Regions from separate parts of the Acetobacter sp. P5B1 genome, predicted to be linked through region 4. Evidence: riboswitches for the same ligand, from Rfam matches in the RefSeq annotation. Region 4 holds a riboswitch; each other region holds the start of a gene.

The links. Region 4 has a riboswitch for cobalamin ahead of KP703_RS05230 (TonB-dependent siderophore receptor). Riboswitches for the same ligand answer to the same signal wherever they lie in the genome.
Region 1: another riboswitch for cobalamin. It lies ahead of cobG (precorrin-3B synthase); the one in region 4 lies ahead of KP703_RS05230 (TonB-dependent siderophore receptor).
Region 2: another riboswitch for cobalamin. It lies ahead of KP703_RS13705 (CbtB domain-containing protein); the one in region 4 lies ahead of KP703_RS05230 (TonB-dependent siderophore receptor).
Region 3: another riboswitch for cobalamin. It lies ahead of KP703_RS10280 (TonB-dependent siderophore receptor); the one in region 4 lies ahead of KP703_RS05230 (TonB-dependent siderophore receptor).

What each region holds. Positions count from the first base shown of each region.
Region 1 is NZ_JACRVS010000007.1:85,198-90,859, forward strand. It holds gene cobJ (precorrin-3B C(17)-methyltransferase) at 1-28, opposite strand, end outside; gene KP703_RS06195 (precorrin-2 C(20)-methyltransferase) at 25-750, opposite strand; gene KP703_RS06200 (precorrin-8X methylmutase) at 750-1,379, opposite strand; gene cobG (precorrin-3B synthase) at 1,382-2,614, opposite strand; cobalamin riboswitch at 2,741-2,986, opposite strand; gene KP703_RS06210 (aldo/keto reductase) at 3,108-4,163, shown strand; gene panC (pantoate--beta-alanine ligase) at 4,260-5,099, shown strand; gene KP703_RS06220 (RidA family protein) at 5,129-5,479, shown strand.
Region 2 is NZ_JACRVS010000033.1:2,319-7,980, forward strand. It holds gene KP703_RS13685 (sodium:solute symporter) at 1-101, shown strand, start outside; gene add (adenosine deaminase) at 98-1,132, shown strand; gene cobT (nicotinate-nucleotide--dimethylbenzimidazole phosphoribosyltransferase) at 1,242-2,321, shown strand; gene cobS (adenosylcobinamide-GDP ribazoletransferase) at 2,318-3,121, shown strand; cobalamin riboswitch at 3,147-3,282, shown strand; gene KP703_RS13705 (CbtB domain-containing protein) at 3,317-3,541, shown strand; gene KP703_RS13710 (CbtA family protein) at 3,564-4,286, shown strand; gene KP703_RS13715 (glycosyltransferase family 39 protein) at 4,386-5,662, shown strand, end outside.
Region 3 is NZ_JACRVS010000015.1:34,184-39,845, reverse strand. It holds gene KP703_RS10290 (PepSY domain-containing protein) at 1-1,397, opposite strand, end outside; gene KP703_RS10285 (hypothetical protein) at 1,394-1,813, opposite strand; cobalamin riboswitch at 1,854-2,066, opposite strand; cobalamin riboswitch at 2,168-2,378, shown strand; gene KP703_RS10280 (TonB-dependent siderophore receptor) at 2,624-4,756, shown strand; gene KP703_RS10275 (mechanosensitive ion channel domain-containing protein) at 4,795-5,662, opposite strand, start outside.
Region 4 is NZ_JACRVS010000006.1:11,201-16,862, reverse strand. It holds gene KP703_RS05245 (aminotransferase) at 1-884, opposite strand, end outside; gene KP703_RS05240 (P-II family nitrogen regulator) at 1,148-1,486, shown strand; gene glnA (type I glutamate--ammonia ligase) at 1,585-3,030, shown strand; cobalamin riboswitch at 3,155-3,379, shown strand; gene KP703_RS05230 (TonB-dependent siderophore receptor) at 3,503-5,662, shown strand, end outside.

The DNA.
Region 1 (5,662 bases), on a different contig from region 4:
GCCCGATAATGCTGACAGACCCCGTCATCGGACACCCTTTCTGCCAGGAACCAACGCCAGTGAAAAATAGGGCGCAGGCCCTTCCTGCTCTGCCAGAGGCAAACACCGCGCCTCTGGCTGTGTGCCGCGTTCCACATAAACAGCTTCTGGCAAACGCCCTGCCTGTGTCAGCGCCTTACGTAATTTTGGCATATTGCGGCCAATCTTCATCACCACAGCGGCATCGGCCTTTTCCAGCCAGTGCGCCAGATCCTCTTCCGGCATGGTGGCGGGCAGCACGCACAACACATCATCCCCATGCGTCATAGGCCGCGCCGCCTGTGACCAGCATCCGCTCATGGCGGAAATGCCCGGCACAACCTGCGTTGCAAACCGGCTGCGCAAGCGGTCAAACAGATACATAGCTGAGCCATACAGAAAGGGATCACCTTCGCAGAGCAGAGCCACATCCTTCCCCTGTTCCAGAACGGTGGCCAGATCCTGCGCGCAGCGGTCATAAAACGCGTTCATGTCCGTATGATATGCGGGATCTTTGACGGAAATCTCGGTTGTAAACGGATACGCCAGCCGGATTTCCTGCGTGGTTGGGGCAATATGCGCCTGTGCAATACGCCGGGCATGACCCTGCGTGTCATGCCGACAGAAATACGCCACCGCCGGTGCTGCTTGCAGGACTTTCACTGCCCGTAGCGTCATCAGGTCCGGGTCACCCGGCCCGACACCCACCACATGCAACGTGCCGTGCGCCATCACTCAACCTCACTTGCAAGTGCGTTCACGGCCGCCGCGGCCATGGCGCTGCCTCCCAGCCGCCCGTGCACAACCAGCCATGGAACATCGTGTCTTTTTGCAAGAGCGTCCTTGGATTCCGCAGCGCCCACAAAGCCGACTGGCAAACCGATAATAGCCGCAGGCTTCGGTGCACCGGCATCCAGAAGTTCCAGCAAGTGGAACAACGCCGTGGGGGCATTACCGATTGCTACCACGGCCCCGGCCAGTTTCTCCCCCCACAAATCCAGCGCGGCAGCGGAGCGCGTATTGCCAATCTCCTTAGCCAGTTCCGGTGTGCGGGTATCCCGCAGGGTACACACGACCTCATTCTCCGCAGGCAGACGGGCACGGGTAATACCATGCGCGACCATCTCGGAATCACAAAGAATAGCACAGGATTTTTTAAGGGATGCTCTTGCTGAAGAGACGAAATCCTCCGTCATCGCCACAGACTGCGCCACATCCACCATGCCGCATGCATGAATGATCCGGACGACGATTTGCGCCTGCTCAGGCGAAAAGCCGCGCAGGTCCGCTTCTGCCCGGATGGTGGCAAAGGAGCGTTTATAAATAGCGGCTCCATCCCGAATATAATCATAAGCCTGCATATTCAAACGTCTCCTTTAGGCAGAGCCTGCAAAAAAGCTCTTACATCTTCAGTTTTTGGCAGAATACAAATCGGCTCATCGCTGGCCGTGCCCTGCAGCACCATGCCATAGCCCTCACTCCCGGCAACCAGCGTGACCGTTGCGGCACCGGGATGCGCACAGCCCTTACGACAGCCCGATACATGCAGATCGGCTTTATCCGGCAGGAACGGCGCAAGGACCAGCGCATCGCGCCCCACATCTCCAGCAGCCTGCGCACATCCCGGCGCGCCAATGCAGGCATAAACGCGCAGGCGTGCATCATCAGGGTGCGTGATCATTCCAGAAATTTCAGGATTTTTTTTCAGACCGGCAAAAACAAGCCCAGACCATGCCGTCATCCGCAACACGCCATCTCCTTGCTGCGCAACGTGCGCACAGGCGCGAAGCGTTGTAGCCGTCAGACGCCCTAGCGGCGCTACGGCAGCATAAGCTGAGCCTGTCAGATGGCCTGCCCGCGCGGCAAGAAGGCTTCCGTTCTGCATTTCTGCCCCGGCGGCTGACACGCCCCTAAGTCCAATTTCTGCAAACAGCTGTTTCCCGATAGCTGGCTCGCGAAGAGGCCGCTGCGTTTCACCGCGTTTTACAAAAGCCTCCGCCAGAGCAAGGGCTATCTGCACGCCCTCATGCACGGTCTGCGGCTCTGAGCAGCTACTCCCACACACCACGCGCCAGCCAGCCTCTGAGGATGCCGTGCTTTCAACAGCCTGAAGCATAATATCGGCACGCAGAGATCCTGTCGGGAAAAATCCGCCGCCATCAACGCAAAAACCAAATTTATCAGGCAGGGCAGAAAGAGACGGATGGTCTATCAAGCCGCTCCGTAGAGCGTCAGCACACAGCATAGTCTCTGTCGCACAGGCAGGATCTATCCCCGCCAGAGGAGAAACCTGAAGAGCAAGGCGTCGCTCGGTTTCCGGGTCAGCCTGTCCCAGACCAGCCGCAATCATACGCTGCGGGAAAGCGTGCGCTGCTTCCAGACTAAAGCCGCGCAGTTGCACGTTGCCCCGGTTGGTCAGGCTGATCTGTCCATTGCCGTCCTGTTCCGCAACATCTGCCAGCAGATGGGCCTGCGCTGCTGTCATCCGGCCCAGAGGCGGACGCACGCGCACCAGCCAGCCGTCCGCCGCCTGCATGGGCGCAAACAGGCCGGGACACCATCCTTTGACCACAGGTGCAGAAAATGCGGCCGACATGAACACCCTTCAGGCAACACACCGCACAAAGCGGCATGGGGGTGCAGTTCCAAGGCCGCCCGGACAAGCCAGACGGTAGCGCGCATCGCAACGCGCCATCACGCACTGGACACCCCGCCAGGCATGACACTCCAGAAATCAGATGGCAGGTCTCCTGGCTGATGACACAAAACCACCGGTTTTCCGGGGGCTTCTCACTCGTTCCATACCTTCCCGGAGAGGTCTCCAGTGGTACAACACCCTGTGGCAGAGTGCTGGAACAAGCCTGATGTCACATACAGTTGCGGGGGCAGCGACGGCCAAGAAACAGCGGAGTTCTCACCGTACTTCCCTTTTCATCCCAAAGCGGGAACCATCGCGTCCTGTTAAGCAGGCTCTCCGGGAGATGTCAAAACACTGTGTACGCAGCCCTGCACTCTTGAAACAAAGGCCCTGAGCCGTCAGCTCTCAAGGGGCTCATACCTTACCCGCCACACGCACGGAGAACAGAATGATGCAGTATCGCCAGCTCGGTCGGTCCGGCCTGCGTATTTCCGCCTTTACCCTTGGCACCATGACATTCGGGGGCAAAGGCTCTTTTGCCAAAACCGGCAATACCGATACAGCGGGGGCCCGCCGCCTGATTGACCTGTGTCTGGATGCTGGCATCAACATGTTTGATACAGCAGACGTCTATTCCACCGGAGAGTCTGAAACCATTCTGGGAGAAGCCCTGAAAGGTCGCTCGCAGGAAACTCTGGTGACGACCAAAGCCCGCTTTCGCATGCAGGACGGTCCGAATGGGGAAGGCTCTTCCCGCCTGCATCTGATTGCCGCGTGTGAAGCCAGCCTGAAGCGTCTGGGCCGGGACCATATTGATCTGTACTATCTGCATGAATGGGACGGCCTTACCCCACTGGATGAAACGCTGGAAGCGCTGGATACCCTGACCCGTGCGGGCAAAATCCGCTATGCAGGCGTTTCCAATTTCTCCGCATGGCAGGTGATGAAAACGCTTTCCGTCGCTGAACGGAACCGGCTGATTGCCCCTGTCTCCCAGCAGATTTATTACTCCCTGCAGGCGCGGGATGCGGAGTATGAACTACTGCCCGCCGCTGTTGATCAGGGGCTTGGGGTGCAGGTCTGGAGTCCGCTGGCAGGTGGCCTGCTGTCCGGCAAGTATCGCCGTAACCAGCCCACCCCGCAGGGCCGCCAGCTTGAAGATTTTGGTGAACCGCCGGTGCATGACAAGGAAAAGCTGTTCGATATTGTCGAAGTGCTGATTGCTGTTGGCGAAGAGCATGGCGTATCCGCCGCCCAGATCGCTCTGGCATGGACCATGCACCGGCCGGCTATTACGTCCGTCATTATCGGCGCGCGCACGGAAGACCAGCTAAAAGACAACCTGAAAGCTGCCGAACTGGTGCTGTCGGAAGACCAGTTGAGCCGCCTCAATCAGGCCAGCCTGCCGCCCCTGCTTTATCCATACTGGCATCAGGCCAGCACTGCCGCCAGCCGGTTGAGCGCTGCGGACCGGGTGCTGCTGGAACCGTTCCTGAAAACACAGTAAGACGGGCGCAGGCCGGACAGCCGCCCTCCTCGGTTTTCTCGTGCATAAACCGTGCGGGCGGCTGTCCTTCCCTTTTATCGCAAACCGGGATGCGTCATGAAGCTTGTGAGAACCAGACACGAACTGGCCGAAATTGTCACGCAGTGGCACCATGAGGGTGAAACAATCGGGCTGGTGCCCACCATGGGGTCTTTGCACGAAGGCCATCTGACGCTGGTGCGCGCACTGGACGGCAAAGCCACCCGCCGGATTGTGACGATCTTCGTCAACCCGATCCAGTTCAACAACCCGGATGATTTCCAGCTTTACCCCCGCGGTCTGGAGGCCGACGAAGCGCTTCTGGCAGAAACCGGCGTGGTGGACGTTCTGTACGCCCCGGATGAAACGCAGATCTACCCGCCCGGCTTTTGCACCCGTATCAGCGTGTCCGGCCCTGACCGGATGCTGTGCGGCGGAGACCGGCCCGGCCATTTTGATGGCGTTGCAACAGTTGTCACCAAGCTGTTCATGCAAACCCGTGCCGACATCGCGGCTTTTGGGGAAAAAGATTTCCAGCAGCTCTGCATTATCCGTCGGGTGGTGACGGATCTCGACCTGCCTCTCACTATCCTGCCGGTTCCCACCGTGCGGGAAGCGGATCATCTGGCTTTATCCTCACGGAATAAACGCCTCACCCCGGCCCAGCGGGAACAAGCCAGCCATCTGCCGAAGGCTCTGATGGACTGCCTTGCGGCTCTGAAAGCTGGCCAGCCTGTTACCGCCGCTCTGGAACACTGCACACAGACCCTGAAAGATGCGGGTTTTACCGTGCACTATCTGGATCTGCGCTCTGAAAAATCACTTGGCACTGTTGAAAAGGCTGAGGTCGGTTCGCGACTTTTTGTCGCCGCCAGTCTGGGCGATGTCCGGCTGATTGATAACATGCCGGTGGTCTGAAACCATTTTGCACACACAGGGAAAACCCCATGACGATTACACGCCTTGACCCCGAAGAACGCCTGACAGGCGCAGTAATTTATAACGGACTGGTGCATCTGGCCGGCCAGGTCGCAGATGATGCCTCTGCGGATGCAGAAGGGCAGATGGCGGACATTCTGCGGCAGGTTGATGCCCTATTGGCCAAAGCGGGCACAGATAAAAGCCGCCTGCTCTCCGTGCAGATTTTTCTGGCAGATATGAACGACATGGCGGGCATGAACCGGGCATGGGATGCCTGGCTGGACCGTGACAACAAACCTGCCCGCGCCACCGTGGAAGCCAAACTCGCCAACCCGGACTGGCGCGTGGAACTGACCGGCATCGCCGCTCTGCGCTGAGGCTGACAAAAAGGCTGCTTTCTTCCGGGTGAAACGGAAAAGAGCAGCCTTTCTGGTTTCATAAACACATAGCGCCGCCCACAGCGGATTTGCCATGACGGATGCTTTGAACGGATTTTTTGGGAAGCATGAAGAGCGCAGCAGTCTGGGACTGAAACGGTCAGCCAGAACGCGTTCCACTGG
Region 2 (5,662 bases), on a different contig from region 4:
CGGGGCTGATCGGACTGCTGGCCAACTGCGCCATCGTGTTTTGTCCTCTGTGGCGTGGTCGGGGTGCGGTGGGCGTTCACACTAAGAAAGATCTGTTATGAGCCTTGACACTCTTATAAGAGCCATTCCGAAAATTGACCTGCACTGCCATCTGGCAGGCTCACTGAGTGCGGAAACCGTTTTCGCTCTTGCGGCGAAGAACAGTGTCCCTCTGCCGGTGACGGACCCAGACAAGTTCTATGCGTTTACGGATTTCTACGATTTTCTTGCGCGGCTTGAGGTCATAGGCCGGTGCATGATCACACGGGATGATTTTGCGCGTGTGTCTTACGAGGCGCTTGCGGACGGGTATCGGAAAGGCAACCTGCGCTACGCCGAGTTTTTCTTTAGTCCGAATTACCATTACCCGCACGGGGTCCGTTACGAGACCATGGTGGACGGGTTTATTGATGGTCTTCGACAGGCAAAAGAAGACTTCGGCATTACCGGCCGCCTGATCCCTGCCATTAATCGCGAACTCGGGCCGGAGGTCGCGATAGCGATGGTGCGGGACGTGCTCGCCCATCGGCGGGAGGAGGTTATCGGGATCGGCATGGACTGTGCCGAATTCAAAGGCCCGCCGGAGTTGTTTAAGGATGCCTATGCTCTGGCCCGCTCCGCCGGTCTGCGCTGCACGGCGCATGCCTGTGAGGACAATCAGACGCTGGCACAGGCACCCCCGCGCAATGTCGAAACCTGCCTTGATGTTCTGGGCTGTGACCGGATTGATCACGGCTATAATATGCTGGCGGACCCGGTTCTGACATGCCGGTGCAGGGACCGCGGGGTGCCGTTTACGGTCTGCTCCCATACCTGTGTGCCGCAGCGCATGGAAAAGCGGGCAGAAACGCTGAAAGCGATGCATGAGGCGGGACTGTTTCTGGTTCCCTGTACGGACGACCCGCCGATGTTCGGGACGGATATTGGCACGACGTACGTGACGATGGCGCGTAGTCTGTCCCTGAGTGTGGAAGAGGTCGCGGCGATGTCTCTGCGGACGGTTGAGGCCTCGTGGCTTTCGGACGCGGAAAAAGCGGCCATGAAGACAGAGTTTGAGGCCGAAATTCAGTCTCTCGGTGTCATGAAGGCCTGAAGAGCGGGAAGGAAAGAGGTCTCCCGCTCGTTTCCATACCCCATGCTGGATGGAGCGTTCGAAAAACAGGGTTATGATGTCGGGTCTTTAGATTGTATCCATGCGGCCCATGAAAACGAGCATACTCCACGATCCGAAACGGTCGATTGACTCCCTCTCTGCCCTGCGGGCTGCCTGTACGGCGTTGCCGGGGGTCGATGCTGCGGCGCAGCGGCAGATTGCCGACCGCGAGGCCGAGCTGACCAAACCAGCCGGCAGTCTGGGGCGGTTGGAAGAGCTGACGCGCTGGCTCGGCGGCTGGCAGAAGCGGGCGCGGCCTCAGCTTGAGCAGGTGCAGATCCTGATTTTTGCGGGCAATCATGGCGTGGTGCGGCAAGGGGTTTCGCCCTGGCCGCAGGATGTGACGGCCCAGATGGTCCAGAATTTTGAAAGCGGCGGGGCGGCTATCAATCAGCTTGCCCGCGTGGCAGACGCCCGGTTGCGGGTGGTGCCGGTGCTGGGGCTGGCCTCCACGGCAGATTTCACCACGGCTCCGGCCATGACAGAAGCCGCGTTTCTGGAGGCTGTACGGACGGGGTATGACGCCGTGCCGCGTGACTGTGACCTGCTGTGTCTGGGGGAAATGGGCATTGGCAACACCACAGCGGCTTCAGCACTGGCGGCGGCGCTGTTTGGAGGTGCCGGGGCAGACTGGGCCGGGCGTGGCACGGGGCTGGATGCTCCGGGGGTGGCGCACAAGGCGCGGGTGATTGATGCCGCTCTGGCGCATCATAAGGCGGAAATGACGGCGGCACAGGGTGCCGCTGAGGCCGTGGCCGTATTTGACCCGCTGGAAATAGCCCGCAGACTGGGCGGGTATGAACTCGCGGCCTTGCTGGGGGCGACGCTGGCGGCGCGGCATTACGGCATTCCGGTGCTGCTGGATGGATTTGTTTGCACGGCGGCAGTCGCTCCACTGGCGCGGCTGGCAGCAGGCGGGCTGGACCATACGCGCCTCTCCCATTGTTCTGCGGAAGCGGGCCATGCGCGGCTGGCGGAAAAGCTGGAGCTGGTGCCGTTGCTGGACCTTGGTTTGCGGCTGGGGGAAGCGTCGGGCGCAGCACTCGCGGTGCCTCTGCTGCGGGCAGCGGTGGCCTGCCATAATGGCATGGCGACGTTTGCGCAGGCTGCGGTTTCGGGCCGCACATGAACACCCCCGCCCCGGCTGAGTCCTTTGGTGCGCGGCTGCGGCTGGATCTGGCCTGCGGGCTGAGTTTACTGACGCGCCTGCCCGTGGGCTGGCTGCTCTCCCCCGCGCAACGCGCCAGCACGGCGCTGTGGCCGATGGGCCGTTCCATCTGGTGCTGGCCGCTGATTGGCGCGGCGATTGGGGCGGTCGTCGGGGCAGTCTTCTGGCTGCTGCGGCTGAGCCATGTGGCGGCGTTGCCGGCGGCGGGGCTTGCGCTGGCGTTCCAGTGTGTGCTGACCGGCGGCCTGCATGAAGACGGACTGGCCGACATGGCCGACGGCTGTGGCGGGGCCACGCGGGAGCGTCGGCTGGAAATTATGCGGGACAGCCGGATTGGCAGTTACGGCGTCATGGCGCTGTGCCTGAGTCTGTTAGTGCGGGCCTCGGCTGTGGCAGCGCTTCCCGCTGGGGTGGCTGTGCTGGCGCTGGCCGTCTCCGCGTGTCTGGCGCGGGCGGTGCTGCTGGTGTTACCCGCCTGCCTGCCCCCTGCCCGGCCTGATGGTCTGGCCCGCTCGCTCAACCCCCTGCCGCGTGGGCCGCTCTGGATCGGGCTGGCTCTGGGGGGGGTGAGCGTTGTGGCGTTGGCGGGAGAGATGACGGTGCTGGTAAGCCTCTCCGCTGTGGCGATAGCCCTTGCGGCCTGTGGGCTGGTGGGCATGGCCGCGCGGCGGTTGCTGGGCGGTTATACGGGCGATGTGCTGGGGGCGGCTGCGGTGTTCACCGAGTGTCTGGTGCTGGCGGGTTTCACCGCGCTGTTCTGACTCCAGAGGTCCCACCTGCTTTTGTATGAATTGACAGGGGCGGAGGGGCCGTTCAGACTACAGGCTGATCTGAGGAAGCTGGTGAGAGTCCGGCACGGTCGCGCCACTGTAATCCGCTTTTTTAGAGCGGGAAGTCAGACCCTCAGCGTCGTTTTTTCCACCGCGGAACGCGTTTTTACCAGCGGAGCCTGTTTGATGATGCACCCCTCTTCCTCCCGCGCACGGGCCATTGCGGCGCCCGCACCTGTTGCCATTCCCGTTGGCGCTCTGCTGCCCTGGGCGGTGTTTGGCCTGCTGCTGTCTGTACTGATGCTGTATTTTGTGGGCGCGGAACAGGGTGCTGTCTCCCTGATTTCCGGCCATGAAGTGCATGAGTTTGTGCATGATGGCCGCCATCTGCTGGGCTTCCCCTGCCACTAAAGAGCAGGGATTTTTCCTGATGATTGCTGGACGTTTGCTGGCACGCGGCATGATTGCCGGGTGCCTTGCGGCGGCGCTCGCCTTTGTGTTTGCCCGTTTTTTTGGCGAACCACAGGTGGCGCTGGCCATTGCGTTTGAAGCCGCCCGCAGTGCGGCTGAAGGCGCGGCACCCGAACACGAGATGATCAGCCGCTCTGTGCAGGCCAGTTACGGTCTGGCCACAGCCACGGTGCTGTATGGCGCGGGCTTTGGCGGGTTGTTTGCGCTGGTGTTTTCCTTTGCCTATGGGCGGCTGTCTTTCCAGTCCCCTCGCGTGCTGGCGCTTTTGCTGGCCGTGGCGGGGTTTGTGACCGTGGTGCTGGTGCCGGACCTGAAATATCCGCCTAACCCACCCGCTGTGGGCAACCCCGCTACGCTGGCACTGCGCACGGAAACCTATTTTGTGATGATTGCGCTGTCCATTTGCGTAGCCGCCATTGCCTGTCTGATTGGCCAGAAGGTTGCGCAGATGCGGGATGCGTGGACCGGGTGGCTGTGTGGTGGGGCAGTGTTTGTCCTGCTGGTCGCCCTTGTGCAGTTTGGTCTGCCGGATGTGAATGAGGTGCCGGACGGATTTCCCGCTGTGGTGCTCTGGCGCTTTCGGGAGTCTGCGCTTGGCATGCAGGCTGTGCTCTGGGGTAGCATGGGGCTGATTTTTGGTGCCCTTGCCACACCCGTGCTGATAGGCCGCGCTCAGAAATTTTAAATTTCATTTTACAGAGGCCAGCAAAGAAACCTTGTATGTTTCCTTCTGCTGGCCCGGCGGGCTGGAAAACCATTCAGGCAAAAGCCCCTTCGGATCTCTATGTCTCTGCGCGCTCCCTTTTTTAAAACGCTTTTCCACCACCGTTTTATGCCTGCCGTCCTGCTTCTGCTCTTTACGGTTGCCTCGCGTTTTCAGACATTCGGAAATCCTCTCCTTAATATTGATGAAGAATTCTACCTCTTTGGCGGAGGTCGGATTTTACACGGGGATCTGCCCTATCTCGCCTTCTGGGACAGAAAGCCTGCGCTTTTATTTGTGCTTTACGCGGGTTTTCATCTTTTTGGGCCGTATCGTGTGCTGGCCTATCAAATAGGTGCGGCACTGGCGGTGTGGGGCACCAGCCTTTTGCTCTACAAAATGGCCCGCACCCTGACATCGCGCGGCGGCGCAGTGGTGGCGGCCATGCTGTATTGTACCGGCCTCACCCTGTGCGGGGGTGAAGGCGGGCAGACGCCGGTTTTCTATACGCTGCTTGTGGCGGCCGCCATGGCGCTGGTTCTGTTCAAAGTGGTACTGGCACCAGATGGCCCCCGGCAGGTGCGCCGGGTCGGCATGCTGGCCATGGGGCTGTTTGGCCTGTCCATGCAGATCAAATACACCACGGTGTTTGAAGGCTGTTTTCTGGGGCTTTACCTGCTCTGGTATGCGGCGCGCCATGGGCAGACACGGCGCGGCCTGTGTGCGGATGCCGCCCTTTGGGTGCTCCCGGCAGTCCTGCCCACGGCGGCAGTTTTCCTGTTTTACGCCGTCATCGGCCATGCGCATGACTGGTTTTTTGCCAATGTGGATTCCATTTTTCTGCGTGCCGCGATGCCGCCAGCCGAAACGGCCGCTCTGAGAATAAGACTGCTCAAAGCCATTGCCCCGCTGCTTGCCGGGGGCGCTGTTGCGGTCTGGTTGTTCCGCCATGCGCCGGGGCAGGCCCAGCGACAGTTTCTCAGCTTGTGGGCGGTGGCCGCCTGCTGCGGTGTGGGGGTATTTGGCGGCTGGTATTTCCATTATGCGCTGCCACTTTTTGCACCACTTGCCGTCATCAGCAGCCCTTTGTGGAACCGGAAAGCGGGCCGGTTCTGGCTGGTGCTTGTGCTGGCTGTGCAGACCGTCACCGCGCAGAAGCGTCTGCACAAGCACCGTCTTGAGAATGGCAATATGCGGACCTATCAGGCCTATCTGGCTGTTATGCCGGACCCTAAAGGCTGCCTGTTTGTGTATGAAGGGCCGCCCATTTTGTATGACACCTCACACTGGTGCGGCCTGACAAACCACCCCTTCCCCGGCCATTTCAATGAGCAGGCGGAAATCCACTCGACCGGGAT
Region 3 (5,662 bases), on a different contig from region 4:
CGGATACCGATAATGACGCCTGACAGAAACACGCACAGCACGCCACTCAGGAGCGGCAAGGCTATGCTCCAATGTGTGGGGGCGTCACGCAACCACGGCCAGAAATCGAGATCGTGAAACCCGTAAACCAGCCAGCGCGACTGGCGGGCTGGCTGATCCAGCATGGCCAGCGCCGCGCCGGATTGTGCATCCAGATAGATCAAGGTGCCGTCTGCGGCCTGCGCACGCCAGACGGGAAAATGCCGTTTATGCGTGGGGCGGCTGAAGTAATAGGCGTCTGCGCTGGTGAGGAGGGTCAGGCTCTCTGCTGTTTTAAGCAAGCCTGCAGGACGTAGAAACTGGACAAGTTGCCCTTTGGTGAGAGGGGCGGGGGCGAGTGTTTCGTGCAGCCTTTGAAAGCCAGATTTTTGCAGGGCTTGCAGGAAAACATGCCCGTCCAGCAAGGTGCTTTTCACGCCGGTCCAGCCGGTAGGGGCTGCGGTGTCAAGCCGGGAAAGCAGAGCCTGAATCTCTGCACCCGTCACGGTGCCGGTCACGCGCAACGGGTTCACCGCGTCCGGTTTGCTGTGGAACAGGCCGCCCGGTGACATGCTGAGCAGCCCGGTTGTTACCCAGAGCAGGGCCAGCACGCCAAACATCGTTCCACTGAGATGATGGACACAATGCCACCCCCGGTAAGGCGTAAAAGGGGACTTGCGCCGGAGCCGCAGAACGCCAATCCACAACCCGGTAACCGTCAGAAAAACGCCTGTGCCAGACAGAACAATCACGACCTGCTGCCAGAGAGAGGGATGTTTGCGCAGCACTGCCGGATAGAGCCAGTGTGGGATAGCGCCAACCCATGCCCATACGCGGGTCGTGCGGGTTGTAGCCTGCATGACCTCGCCTGTCAGAGAGGAGACGTAAACCTGCGTGTGGGGAACGTCCGGGAAGAGAAAACGATAAAATCCATGTTCCCGGCCATGAGTATCCAGAACCCACTGGTCGTCCGTGGTGAGGCCGTCAAACACTGGCTGACCTTGTGTGCCAGTCGTGCGGGCATAGCGTAGGGCGCTGGTGGCAGCATCTGCCGGGGGAATGCGGCCCGCAAGGCCTGTGCGCAGATCAAGCGCAAAAGGCGGCCCGTTTTCCGGGGTGAGCGTCAGAGCGGGTTCCTGCCCAACCATGCTGATCTGGAACGCCTGAAAGCGTTTATTCCTGTCGAGATCACGTAAATTCGGAAGGTGTGCAGGCCACTGGATTTCTGCCGGACCATGGGCAAGGGCACGGTCATCCGGCTGAGGCCATGTGTGCCAGAGCATGACAATGCCGGACGCGCACCAGCCTGCCATCAGCAGCCCCATGCCAAGCCCCAGCCATCTGTGCGTCAGATAAAGCGCTCTGCGGAGTGCCTTCATGCGGGGGCGTTATACAAAGCCATGGCGGCGGCCTGTGCGCCGCGTGCCCAATGCACGGCCACATAGGCCTGCACAATCTGCTGTGCGGCCTTGGGTGCCATATCCAGAGTGAACGAAGGCATGGCTTCGAGATACTCAGTGGCCGTTAGCAGAAGGGGGCGAAAAGCCTCTTCCAGCATGGCCCCGCGTTCCCGGTGTGTGGCGGGCAGGCGGGGTGTCAGTTTCAGGAAAAGCGCTTGGCCGTTGCGTGCAATAACGTCTTCCTGCTCCGGGGGTGGCAGCAAAGCCAGACGGGCGGCCTGCAGGGCATGGAAACGGGGCGGGCATGAGTGCAGCAGTCTGACAAAAGCCGGGTGGTAAGCCTCAGCCGTCCGATATGGGCGGGGCAAAGAGGAAAGGGGCGAGAACGGTCTCACTGTGTTTACTCCTGCCTTCCGGTACATCCCGCCCGGCGGCACGGTCCTGAACGACAACAGCAGGTCTCCTGGCTCGCGGATACGCATCTGAGCCTTACCTTCCCGGTTGTTCACCAGTGGCCTGCCGCGTGGCAGAAAAGGCCCAGACATACCGCCTACAGTTGCGGGAGCAGCGACCGACTGAGCCGTGCTTAACGGCCTACGGTCTTCCCTTTTAACCCGCTTGCGCGGGGCTGTTGACTGATGCGGGCAGAGTGTACGCAAACCCGGTTTTTCGCAACAGCAGGAATTAGGGGTCGTTTTTTATCATGCGTGTAGCCGCACTTTCGTTGACAAGCTTTTGCGGAGCATGTTTACGCTGCACCCAGCTATGGTGCCTTCAGGCTGTGTGTGCAGTCGGAGGGCTAAGAGGGAAATCGGTTCAAGCCGATGCTGCCCCCGCAACTGTAAGCTGAGAGGATTTGCGGCATCCATGCCACTCCCCGTGTGGGACATGGGGGGGAAGGCCGCTGCGAGATCCGAAGACCAGCGAGCCAGGAGACCTGCCATTGCCCGAAAGTCACGGACGGAGCTGCCATACGGGGTGATGTGGCGGCGAGGCACGGTTTGCTCAGTGCTTCCACCGCGGTGACGTTTTTTGGAGCGAACCCCGTGCGTCCACTCTCTTACGCCCTCAGTCTCCTGCTGGGCCTGAATTCCGTTTCCATCGTCTATGCGGCAACACCCGAGGGATCGGGAAATCCTGATGCCAGACCTTTGAAAAAAAACAGAGGTCCTCAGCAWAAAAAGCAGGAAMCCCCTGTGCCCGCCATGACGGCGGCAGGCGCGGAATATATTACCGCTTACGGCAAGACAGCGCCGCTTCAGGCCGTGCCAGCCGTCGGTGGCAAACTGGGGCTTTCCATCCAGCACACACCGGGCACCATTAATGTCGTGTCCCATGATCTGATGATGCAGCGTGGCTATGCGCAGGCCGAGGCGGCAGCAGACAGCGCCCCCGGTGTTTCGTCCGGTGGGTCTCCGGGTAGCCCGGCGCAGCTGATGATGCGCGGTTTTACCGGGAACCAGATCTTGGTGCTGCATGACGGCCAGTATTTTGGCCCCACCACCATGATCAACCGGCCCCAGAACAGCTTCAATCTGGAAAGTGTGCAGGTGCTCAAAGGCCCGTCCTCCGTGTTGTATGGGCAGGGGGCTGTGGGTGGCACGGTGGACATGCGTACCCGAAACCCGACCTTTGATGGCCCCCACGCCAATGCGCTTATCTCCTATGGCAGTTTCAATACATGGAATGCGGGCATAGGTGGCTCTGTGCCCATTACGCAAACGCTGGCATTGCGTACGGACTTCAGCCGCACGTCTTCTGACGGGTTTGTAAAAGGGGCTGATCCGCACTCGGATGATTTCACGACAACCCTGCTCTGGAAGCCGACATCCAAATTCACTGCCCGGCTGAGCATGGATTATCTGACAGACCGGCTTTCTACCTATTACGGTACACCGCTGGTGGATCTTTCCCAGACGGGCGGGCGTGTGGGCGGTCTGCTGAGTTCCAGTAAGGGGCTGGGCATTACCCGTGCATCCCTCTGGCGGTATTATAACGTGCGGGATGGTAAGGCCGGGTCCGTCAACGCCACGCCCACTTTGCATCTGGACTGGCGGGTGAACAGCCATGTTCTGTTTCATAACAGCAGCTACTTCATTTATTCCAAACGGCGCTGGAATAATGCGGAAAGCCTGACCTACCTCAACAGCCCCGGCAGCACGGACGCCGCAGGCAATGCCATTGCGCCGGGGCGTATCGGGCGAGACCGGTTTTATGTGTATCAAAACCAGCATCAGGTTGGGGATACGCTGCACGCGCAGTTTGATTTTTCCGTCTTCGGTATGAAGAACCGTTTTGTGCTGGGTGGGGATGCCTATTATCTGCGCTTTATCCGCAACCGTGGTTTTCCTTCGGCGGATTATGCGGACAGTGTGTCTCTGGCCAGCCCGGAATCCACGCAGCTTGGGTCTTTTGCGGGGGAATATCCCTTCATGAAATCTCCCACCACGATGGTGCAGGCAGGGCTGTTTTTGGAAGATGTTCTGACCATTCGCGATAATCTGCGGCTGGTGGGCGGTTTCCGGTATGACTGGCTTTCGCTCGACCGGCAGAACTACACGCAGGCCGGGCAGTTTAACGCGGCTACAAGTTTCAAAGGCCATTATAACCCGGATAATTTCCGCATCGGGCCAGTGTTCGATATTACGAAAAACATCAGCGTATATGGGGTTTATACGACAGGGGAAGATCCGCCGGGCTCCAACCTGTTTCTGGTTAACCGGGGGCAGTTCACCCGCCTCAGCCACTCCCGGCAGGGCGAAATTGGCGTAAAAGCTAGCCTGTGGGACGGACGCTTCACCACCACGCTGGCGCTGTATGACATCAGGCGGACCCGCATGCTGGTTTCTACCGGGCCGGATACGGTAGCGACCGCCGGTGTGCAGAAATCGCGTGGGGTGGAATGGCAGGGTGATTTGTCCCTCAACCGGCACTGGAGCCTGTCCGGCAACGTGGCCTACACCTATTCCCGCTACGGGTCATTTCATCCCAGCGCCTCGGTCGATGCATCGGGCAATCAGGTGCCAGATGTGCCTGCTGTTACGGCTAATCTGTGGGCTATCTGGTCCCGTGTGGGGGATCTGCCGCTCGATCTGGGGGCGGGGATGCGCTACGTGTCGGCTCGCAAAGGGGACTATGCGAATACGCTGTCTCTGAAGGATTATGCGCTGGTCAATGTTTTTGCAGGCTGGCATGCCTATAAAAACATTACGGTCTATGGCCGCATCGACAATATTGGCAACAAGCACTTTATCCAGTGGGCGGACACCAGCTACCCGAGTGAGGTCATGCTCGGTGCGCCCCGGTCCTTCTCCATCAGTGCGCAGGCGGATTTCTAAAAAGAAAAGGCCGGATGAGAAGCCCGGCCTTTTTTGTTCTACTTTGCGGGTTGGATGAGGGTGCTGGGCACCGTGACGGGTATCTGATTGTCCTGAAAGGCCTGCCACAAGGCAAACAGGGCCTCACTGCGCACTGTGGCAGTGTCCATCCCTACACGGGCGCGGGCGGTGCCGGTCAGAACGGCGGAGCCGTCCGTCACGGAGGTGATGCTGGCGGTTGGCACAGGCTGGTCTTCCACATTTTCGCAGCCTGCCAGCGTGCAGGTCATCACATTCATGGCTTTGTGCAGATCAGACGTAAACGGTACCTGCAGCGGGATGGTGAACACGCCCGGCTTTTCCGCCCGCGTGGCGTTGCGCACTGCGGAGGTGATGAATTGTGAGTTTGGCACAATCATCGTGGAGCCATCAGCCAGTTTGATATTGGTGGACCGCACGCTGATGCGCGCGACCTCACCATGCGCCCCGGCAATATCGACCACATCCCCAATGGAGACGGGGCGTTCGGCCATAAGAATAATGCCGGACACAAAGTTCTGCACAATGGACTGCAAGCCAAAACCGATACCAACGGACAGGGCGCTGACAACCCATGTCATGCTCTTGACCGTGACCCCGAGAGCGGAGGCCATGCACAGCCCGATGACGATCCACGCGCTGTAGGTCAGAATATTCAGGATGGAGGCCTGCGCGCCAATATCCAGCCGCGTGGTGGGGAAGAAGTGCAGGCGGAACCAGTTCCTGACAATCCGGATGGCGTAGTGGCCCAGGATAGGCAGCCCGGCGCACAGCAGCACGGCATCCAGCGAGAGGTTGAAGCTACCTTCCGTTGCGGCCTGCCCTTTAAAGATGGACAGAATACGACGGCCAACCTGAGAGGGATCAAAATCTGCACCCGCCGTGGCG
Region 4 (5,662 bases):
CGCTTGCGGGCCATGTCCCCGGCCAGATCGCGGAAATACTGCTCGTCCTTGTTCAGGCCGAACGCCACGGCGCGTTGCAGGTTGGGGGCGGTGGCAAACACCAGATTCTGGTGCGCCTTGGCGACCACGGCGGCCAGCGGGGCCGGGGCGGTGACGTAGCCTACCTTCCAGCCGGTGAGCGAGAAGCTCTTGCCCGCACTGCCAATGCGCAGGCACCGCTCCCGCATGGCGGGGCGGCTCATCAGCGAGACATGCGGCGTGCCGAAGGTGAGATGTTCATACACCTCATCGCATACAGCATAGGCGTCGTGCTGAATCAGCAAACCGGCGATGAAGTCCAGTTCTTCCGTGGTGAAGACCTTGCCGGTGGGATTCATGGGCGTGTTGAGCAGAATGGCCTTGGTGCGGGCAGAAAAGGCGGCGGTCAGAGCCTCCCGCGGGAGCGTCCAGCCCGGTTCCTCCAGCCGCACCAGCTTTGGCACGCCGCCAAGCTGGCGGACCATGGGCAGGTAGGTGTCATAAAGCGGCTCAATCAGCACCACTTCATCACCGGGTTCGATCAGCGCCATGAGTGAGGCGGCGAGCGCTTCCGTAGCACCAGAGGTGACGACAACTTCCGACTCCGCATCAATCTCCAGCCCCTGAAAGCGGGCGTTGGAGTCTGCCACCGCACGGCGCAGTTCCGGCAGGCCGGTCAGCGGTGCATACTGGTTGCGGCCATCCAGCAGGGCATCTGCCGCCGCCTGCACCATGTCCTGCGGGCCTTCCGTATCCGGGAAGCCCTGCCCCAGATTAATGGCGTCATGCGCGCGGGCCAGTTCCGACATCACGGTGAAAATGGTGGTGGGCAGGGCGGCAATCTGCCGGTTGAGCGGTTTTGTCATGGCCGTATGTCCTGGGGGCTGCCGGGGGAAAAACGCAGTGGAAACTACAAAAGTGGCGGGCAGACTGCCACGGGCTGGCAAGGGGAGAAAAGAGGGGAGTTTGATGCCGGATCGTTATATTTCGCACAAGGCCGATTGCCCGCGCGGCCAACCCGTGCAAGTTTGGGGCTGTTCGCCCTGAGCCTTCATGCCTTATGGGCAGGTTACGCGCAGGAAGGACCCCCTCTTGTTCAGTGCAGCACCAGATATATTGATGACGTGACATGAGAAAGATCGAGGCCATAATCAAGCCGTTCAAGCTGGACGAGGTGAAGGAAGCCCTTCACGAACTCGGCCTGCAAGGCATTACCGTGATCGAAGCCAAGGGTTTCGGCCGGCAGAAAGGGCACACGGAACTCTATCGTGGCGCGGAATATATTGTCGATTTTCTGCCCAAGATGAAAATTGAGGTTGTCTGTCCCGCCAATCTGGTGGAACGCGCCGTGGAGGCTATCTCGGCCGCAGCGCGCACCGGACGAATCGGCGACGGCAAAATCTTTATTCTCCCGGTGGAAGACGTGGTGCGAATCCGCACGGGGGAACGAGGGGAAGATGCTATCTGAGGCAGCCCGGCCCGGGGCGCCCCGAGAGCGGACGCGAGTTTTATAATCCTAGACGTGCCGCAAGAGTGTGGTGCGCAACAGGTTGTAGGTGAAGACATATGGTGAAGAAAACGACCACTGCGGGTGACAGCAAAGCCGCAGCGATTGCTAAGGTTTTTGACCTGATCCAGGAAAACTCGGTCGAGTTTGTCGATCTGCGTTTCACGGATCCGCGCGGCAAGTGGCACCACACCACGCAGTATGTCACCACGATTGAAGAAGACACCTTTACCGAGGGCTTCATGTTCGATGGTTCCTCCATTGCCGGATGGAAAGCCATTAACGAAAGTGACATGGTTCTGCTGCCGGACCCGGAAACAGCCGTGATGGACCCGTTTACGGCCCGCCCGCAGCTGATCCTGTTCTGTGACATCATCGAGCCGTCCACAGGTCAGCCCTATAACCGTGACCCGCGCTCCACCGCCAAGCTGGCTGAGCAGTATCTGAAGTCCTCCGGTCTGGGCGACACCGCCTTCTTTGGCCCGGAAGCTGAATTCTTCATTTTCGACAACGTGCGCTTTGGCACGGGCCCGAACTTCGGCAAATATCAGCTCGACAGCATCGAAGGACCCGGCGCGTCCCTGAAGGACTACCCGGAAGGCAACATGGGCCATCGTCCGGGTGTGAAGGGTGGCTACTTCCCCGTACCGCCGGTGGACAGCGAGAACGACCTGCGCGCCGAAATGCTCGCCACCATGGGTGAGATGGGTCTGCCGATTGAAAAGCAGCACCACGAAGTCGCACAGTCTCAGCATGAGCTGGGCACCAAGTTCGACACGCTGGTTCGCTCTGCCGACTTCATGCAGATCTACAAATACTGCGTGCACAACGTGGCCCATTCCTACGGTAAGACCGCCACGTTCATGCCGAAGCCGATCTATGGCGATAACGGCTCTGGCATGCATGTTCACCAGTCCATCTGGAAAGACGGCAAACCGACGTTTGCAGGCAATGGCTATGCGGACCTGTCCGACACCGCCCTGTATTACATCGGTGGCATCATCAAGCATGCCAAGGCGCTGAACGCCTTCACCAACCCGTCCACCAACTCCTACAAGCGTCTGATCCCGGGCTTTGAAGCTCCGGTGCTGCTGGCTTACTCTGCGCGCAACCGCTCTGCGTCCTGCCGTATTCCGTATGCCACCAACCCGAAAGCCAAGCGCGTTGAAGTCCGCTTCCCGGACCCGACGGCCAACCCGTACCTGGCGTTCTCCGCCATGCTGATGGCCGGTATCGACGGCATCAAGAACAAGATCCACCCGGGCGATGCCATGGACAAGGATCTGTATGACCTGCCGCCGGAAGAACTGAAGCAGATCCCGACGGTTGCCGGCTCCCTGCGTGAAGCGCTGGAAGCTCTGGCTGCTGACCATGAGTTCCTGCTGGCTGGTGGTGTGTTCACCAAAGACCAGATCGAAAGCTACCTGACGGTGAAGTGGGAAGACGTGTATCGCTTTGAACACACCCCGCACCCGGTTGAGTTCGAAATGTACTACTCCGTCTGATCCCTCTCCTTTAGAGGTTCAGTCGATCAGGAACGCGGCCTTCTTCGGAGGGCCGCGTTTTTTTTGTGCCTGCGCCCGGGCTGCACTGTGCCTTTTGGGTGATTGACTCGGCGGGGTGAGGCGATAAGACAACGCCTGTGATGGTTTCCCCCACACAAGGGAATGAAAAGGGAACCGGGTGCAGGCCTTGCTGGCCTTAGTCCCGGGCTGTCCCCGCAACTGTAAGCGGTATGGCTGAGTAGTCCGGACGCAAGGCGTTCGGCCCACTGGAGATGGTGTTTCTCCGGGAAGGGATTGCTCAGCTGCGACGCCGCAAGCCAGGAGACCTGCCATCCAGCAAGTGGTTGCGACCAGGAAACGTCAGTCGGGGTGTGTTGGCGTGCGTAACTGAGTTCTGCCCCGGCTACTTGCCGTATGGGGCAGGCCGGAGACGCTGTCCTGTGGCAACGGCTGACCACAGGATACGAGTATTATGACCTTCCTTCGTTGCGTGCTGACAACCTCCACCATTCTGGCTGTGGCTGGCTATGGCGGGGTAGCGCAGGCTGCTGCCCTTTCTGACGCACAGACGCCCTCAGGCAAATCTCAGGCCCATAAAGCCGCCTCTTCCGGCAAGATCCTGAAAGGTCGGGCCGGAGCGGCGGCTCAGCAGCCGGTCGGCACAGCACCGGCGGGGCGTACACTTGTTTCGCTCAGCCCGTCTCAGGGATTGCCAGAGGTTGTCACGGTCAGTGCGTTGCGCAGGCCAGTGCGGGCGGATGATGTGGGCTCCAGCGTCACCGTGGTCACGGATGAGCAGATTGCCACCCAGCAGCGGCGCACGCTGCCCGATATTCTGGCGCGTCAGCCGGGGCTGAATGTGGTGCGGTCTGGCGGCTTTGGCGGCACAACGTCCATTTTCATGCGCGGTTCAAACGCCAATGACGTGAAGGTGCGGATCGATGGCATGGACATCAATGATGGCAGCTCCGCCGATAATGCGTTTGATGCCGGGCAGTTTGTAACGGACGGTATTGGCTCCATTGAAATCCTGCGCGGCCCACAGAGCGGCCTGTATGGCGCAGATGCCATGGCCGGGGTGATTGATATCAACACCAAACAGGGTGAAGGGCGCTTCAAACCGTTTGTGCGGATTGAGGGTGGATCTTACGGTACCTTCAATCAGGCGTTTGGCGCGTCCGGCAGCAGCGGGCGGTTCCATTATAATGTCGTGTTGTCCCATTACCGCACCGACGGTTTTCATGAAATCCCGCGTTATATTGATCGGTATAATGAGGCCAATCGTGCCCAGCGCCGCGCGGGCGACCGGAATGATAACCGCAGCGCAAACGTCAAACTCGGTTATGATGTCACGCATAATTTTGATCTCGGTCTGACGGCGCGCCTGATACAGGCCAATTATCATACCTTCACATCGTATGATGACGTGTTCACACCGTATAACGGTGACCAGCTGATCCGGGACCAGAATACGCAGAATGAGGCTGTTGTGCGCGGCACAGCGCATCTGTCATCGTTTGGCGGAATGTTCGATCAGGTTTTGGGGCTTGGTTACATGACCAACCGCCGCCGCTACATGCAGGACGGGTCTTATGCAGATGGTGAGCCCGCCATGACGGACCCGTACTATTACCGTTCAACCAGACTCAAGGTGGACTGGCACGGCACGGTGGACCTGCGCAAATACGGGACTCTTCTTGTGGGTGCCGAGCATTTTCATGACACGATTGATGTCTCGACCAGTGACCCGACCGAACCCATGCACACCACAGCAGGCATGGATACCACAGCGGGTTATGGGCAGTATGAAGGCAACTGGAACCGCATTCTCTACGGCGCGGCCAATGTGCGGTATGATTCCAATTCCCGCTACGGCAACCATGTCACCTGGCGTGTGGCTCCGGCCATTCATGTGCCGAACACTGGCACTATTATCAAAGCCAGTGCCGGGTCAGGCTTCCATGCGCCGTCGCTGTATCAGCTGTTTGTCAATCAGCGTGGGGCAGGCTGGGGGGAAGAGGGCAACCCTAACCTGAAAGCCGAAACCATGATTGGCTACGATGTGGGCGTGGAGCAGAAACTGCTGCATGACAAACTGCATTTTGGCGCCACATGGTATGACAACAAGGTGCGGAATCTCATCCAGTCTTCATCCTACGTGTTGCCAGTGGCAGGGAGCGCGTGGGGGGATTACATCTATTCCTACGGCAATGTTGGCCATGCGCGGATGTATGGTGTGGAAGCGTTCCTGGACTGGAAAGCACTGGATACGCTCAGTTTTGCGCTGAACTATACCTGGACCCACGCGCGGGATACGGAAAATAATGCGCCGTTGCAGCGTCGCCCGCAGCATAAGTTCAATTTCAACACCACATGGTCCCCGGTGAAGGACTTCACGCTGTCCGGCAATATTCTCTACACCAGCGGCTGGCGGGATTACCCGTTGGTGGGTGAAAATTATTGCAGCACCTGTGGCAAGGGGCATGGATATTTCACGATTGATCTGACCGCGCATTACAAAATCAATCGCTATATCTCGGTTTTTGCGCGGGCGGATAATCTGCTTAACCGGCAGTATGAAGACCCGATTGGCTACCTACAGCCCGGTCGCGCCGGATATGGTGGCTTTACG